DNA from 2 places in the Paenibacillus sp. YIM B09110 genome. Region 1 is predicted to be linked to the other one. Evidence: riboswitches for the same ligand, from Rfam matches in the RefSeq annotation. Region 1 holds a riboswitch; the other holds the start of a gene.
What was found. A riboswitch is a leader RNA that binds a small molecule or an ion and turns the genes downstream of it on or off. The one in region 1 is predicted to bind ZMP and ZTP.

Region 2: linked by a shared signal. The riboswitch ahead of rpiB (ribose 5-phosphate isomerase B) and the one ahead of V8F51_RS06870 (bifunctional 5,10-methylenetetrahydrofolate dehydrogenase/5,10-methenyltetrahydrofolate cyclohydrolase) in region 1 are both predicted to bind ZMP and ZTP.

The regions. Positions count from the first base shown of each region.
Region 1 covers NZ_JBANSP010000004.1:34,668-36,868, reverse strand. The annotation lists gene V8F51_RS06880 (nucleoside hydrolase) at 1-33, shown strand, start outside; gene V8F51_RS06875 (phosphotransferase family protein) at 36-974, shown strand; ZMP/ZTP riboswitch at 1,071-1,150, shown strand; gene V8F51_RS06870 (bifunctional 5,10-methylenetetrahydrofolate dehydrogenase/5,10-methenyltetrahydrofolate cyclohydrolase) at 1,207-2,052, shown strand; gene V8F51_RS06865 (hypothetical protein) at 2,096-2,201, shown strand, end outside.
Region 2 covers NZ_JBANSP010000034.1:3,393-5,593, reverse strand. The annotation lists gene glyA (serine hydroxymethyltransferase) at 1-5, opposite strand, end outside; gene V8F51_RS28455 (TIGR01440 family protein) at 84-701, opposite strand; gene rpiB (ribose 5-phosphate isomerase B) at 707-1,168, opposite strand; ZMP/ZTP riboswitch at 1,351-1,432, opposite strand; gene V8F51_RS28445 (low molecular weight protein arginine phosphatase) at 1,505-2,083, opposite strand.

The DNA.
Region 1 (2,201 bases):
GAAGTTGTTCCGGGAGTTAAAGGGGGAAGGTAGAGATGATTACTGGTTCTGCCGTTAAACGAGCGGAACGATTTGCAAGCGATTTTCTTCTTGAGCAAGTGAAAACTTCATATCAGATCATAGATAAAGGCATTGTAAATCAGGTTTGTGTAGTTGAGACAGAGAACTGTAAAGTAGTTGTGCGTATGAACGATATAGGATCATATTCAAGCTATTTCAAAGAAAGATGGTGTATCGAACAGTCTGCTGCGGTTGGCATTCCAGGACCAGAGGTGCTGTCTATTGGTATAACAGATGACACTGCGTATATGATCCAAACCTTCGTAGATGGAGAAAACGGGCTGGACAGTTCGGTTCCCAAATCTAGTATTTGGAGGCAGCTTGGCGAATATGCCAAACGTTTTCACTCCATTCAGGTGAAGGGATATGGGGAAAATCTGATTGATCCCGTCCATGGTGAGTTTCAATCACCTCCTCATGCAGGATCGGATGGCAGTTGGTTAGGGTATGTGCAATATAATATCAATAGTTTGACGGAACTTGATCCACTGATTGGACTGGGGGTAATCTCTCCTGTGGAATCGCAGAGAGTGCGTAAACTGTTCGGAAATATGAAGGAAAGAACGTACCGCTTCGGATTAATTCATGGAGATATCTCATTGAAGAATACGATTGTCACTCAGGCTGGACAAGTTATGTTAATAGATTGGGGCTGCGCCGAAGTAAGCACGGTACCGCATGGAGATATTATCTATCTGATGCAGCGCTATATACATAGCGAAGGTCCAAACAGTGAGGAATTCGAAGCATTTATAGACGGTTACGGTATAAGTGAAAAGGACCTTGATGACTCTAGACATATACTGATATTAAGATCTTTCGATAAACTCAGGTGGGCCATTTATCGAAGCCCTGATCTGATCGAACCCTATGCTGCGTACGCGAAGAAAGCGGTTAAGATGATTATGGACTAGCAATTAATTGGAATGGCTGCTTTGACTATGTAATAGCTATCCTGAAACGCTTGCTTTTATTTGAATTTTCGGACTATAATCAAGTTAAAGTCATTATTAGGTATGTGTGACTGGCGTAAAGTGGGAAACCACGAGGGAGCACATATTTCATACAGCCGTACGCCTGGGCAGAGGTAAGGGGGATATCCCCTTACCTTTTTATGTTTCAAGCAGAATAGAAAGGGCTGATAACATGAAAGTAGAAAAATTAATACTTGACGGTAATCGAGTTGCTGACGATATGAAGGAACAATTAGTTGTTAGAGTAAAGGAACTCTCTGGCAAAGGGATTGTCCCATGTCTGGCCACCATTCTAGTAGGTGACGATCCTTCATCAGCTACTTATGTACGAATGAAAGGAAATGCTTGCAAAAGAATCGGTATACATTCTATACGAGTTGATCTTCCTTCGAGTACCACAACGGATGAATTAATTGCTGCAATCAATAAACTTAATGATGAGCCTACTGTTCATGGAATATTGTTACAGCATCCGGTTCCCCATCATATAGACGAGAGAGCTGCATTTGAAGCCATCCGTATTGAAAAGGATGTAGACGGTGTAACCACTCAAGGTTTTGCTCAAAATGCTTTTGGCTTGGCTGACTATCCTTCCTGTACACCAGCAGCTATTCTTGCTATTTTGGAGTACTACAATATTCCTATCGAAGGAAAACATGCAGTTGTCATTGGAAGAAGTCCAATCCTTGGGAAACCTGTATCCGCAATGCTTTTAAACAAGGATGCAACGGTGACAACTTGCCATTCTAAAACGACCAATCTGGAAGATATCGTTCGATTAGGCGATATTGTTGTTGCTGCTGTTGGTAAACCGAAATTTGTTCAAGGTGATTGGATTAAACCAGGTGCCGTAGTAATTGACGCTGGTTATAACAAAGGTAACTTAGGGGACGTTGACTATGATGCTTGTTTAAAGAACGCTTACGCAATCACACCTGTACCAGCAGGAGTCGGGCCAGTAACAATTGCTACTTTACTCAAACATACCGTTGAAGCCGCTGAAAAATGTGCAATTTAACAAAAATAATTTTGAAATGAGTGGATAACAATGGAGGGAAACTTTGGAAAGTCGTATGGGCGGTTTTGGTTTTAAAATATACAAAAAAGGAGTAATAAATTTGAGACCTTTACTTTCAGCAAACCTTGAAAGAATACTGAAAAGACTTG
Region 2 (2,201 bases), on a different contig from region 1:
TCCATGTCATTAGTTCCTCCTTAGGTTTAAAAAAAAGATTATATAGGTTTGAATCCTGTATCCCTATTTGAAAGAAATCTGAATCAGTCGCATGTGCCGCTCGTTTGCTCCGGCTTTGCCGCAGCTTCATCAAACTCATACACGGCGCGGATGCCGCCGATCAGCTTCGGTCTCGTGAACGCCATCGTAACATGGGCGCCGCCGATGCTCTTAATCGATGGCCGAACCGGTACGGCAACGCGCTTCAAGTGCATCCCAATCAGCGTATCGCCGATATCGATGCCCGCATGTGCCGCCACCGTCTCGACTAGACAAGCTCCCGGGAGCGTCCGATAAGCGAATGCGGCCATTGAACCGCCCGCCTTCGGAATCGGAACTGCCGCTACAAGCTCCAGACCGAGCCGCTCAGCAACCGGCTGTTCGATAACAAGCGCGCGATTCAGATGCTCGCAGCATTGATAAACGGGATGAAATCCGATTTCCTTGCGAACAGCCTCGACACCGGCGAATATTCGCTCGGCGGTATCCAGCGTGCCTGCCGTTCCGATGCGCTGACCAAGCACCTCGCTTGTACTAACACCTATAACGAGCAGCTGTCCAGCCGACAATCCGCCAGCCGAAGCAAGTTCCCTTATGATCGTTTCTACATTCGAAGCAATCGACTCCAGCGGATCGCGAACATTCATATATGCTTCCGTCATATCGATTACACGGATTTCGAAGCAAATTGTTGTTCGATTTGAGCTAATTTATTCAATCGGCCCTGGTGGCGCTCACCTTGCGAGAACGGCGTTTCCAACCAGATACGAATGATTTCCTGAGCGACGCCCGGACCAATTATTCTCTCACCCATGGCAAGCACGTTCGTATCGTTATGCTCGCGAGTCGCTTTAGCTGAGAAGAGATCATGAACAAGCGCACAGCGAATGCCCTTCACTTTATTAGCGGCAATCGACATCCCAATGCCCGTCCCGCAGATCAGAATGCCGCGATCGGCTTCTCCGTTCGCAACGAGATCACATACAGGAAGCGCGTAGTCCGGATAATCAACCGATTGACTGCAGTCGCAGCCTACATCGACAATTTCATGTCCCAACGATTCAATGAAGGGCACGACAACATCCTTTAGCACATAGCCGGCATGATCGGCTCCAATTGCAATTTTCATAGGTTTTTTTGACCTCCCTCGAACTCAATTACAGTCTTATTATACCTGCATTTGTCAAGCGTAAACGGCCGATCAGGACTATAGGCTGTTCAGCGTTCGTTTCACGGAGAATTCTAAGCGGCTCATAAGAAGACAGACCTTATGAAGACAAAAAAAGAGCATGACATGCTTGTTAGCATGTTGCTCTTTGCCCAGGCGACCGGCCGTATGATCCGATGCTCCACCGTGGTTAGCCCACTTCCGTCGCCAGTTACATCGGAAACCTAATTTGTATTTTTATCATAGCCGATAAACGACAAAAAATCAATCAATTGCAAACACCTATGACAGTGCGATTTATCGCTTGGAAATCTTATCAAGCAAACGGACAAGCGCCGTCTCGATTTCCTGCGCGCAGCTAGCATATAAAGCAAATGAGCCGCCGAACGGATCAGCGATGTCGAAGTCAGGAATGCGCCGTTCCAGTTCAAGCAGACGCGTGCGTTCCAAGGACGTAAGCTGCTGACCGAGAGCCTGCTTCATGTGCATGTCCGTATAAAGCCCTTCAAGCTCCTCAATATCGGCAAGAACACGCTCGTCTATGTTGGTGTATTCCTTAAGCGTATACGTCTTGTCAACCGCTTCAGGAAACCATTGAAGCAGCCCTCTCTTATGTCCGGAGGTCATCGTCAATATAAGATCTGCCCATTCAACCGCTTCAGCGGTCATCGCTCTGGAAGATCCCTTATGATCGATATCGCGTTCGCGAAGCGTGTCCAGCGCATGTTTCGAGACTGGAAGTCCGTCAACCGTCGATACGCCTGCGGAACGAACAGCAACCGTAATCCCTTTCATATGGGCCATTCGTTTCAGCATCGCTTCCGCCATTGGGGAGCGACATGTATTGCCGGTACACACGAATAAAATACGTTTCATGCCTGCTGCCTCCTTATCATGTCGCGTTAAGGTGAAACGGCTGTCGCCGTCCTTTGGTGGCGCTGCGCGTTTCATTCCGAGAAATATAGAGAAAGTATGGCTTAATGATATACTTTCC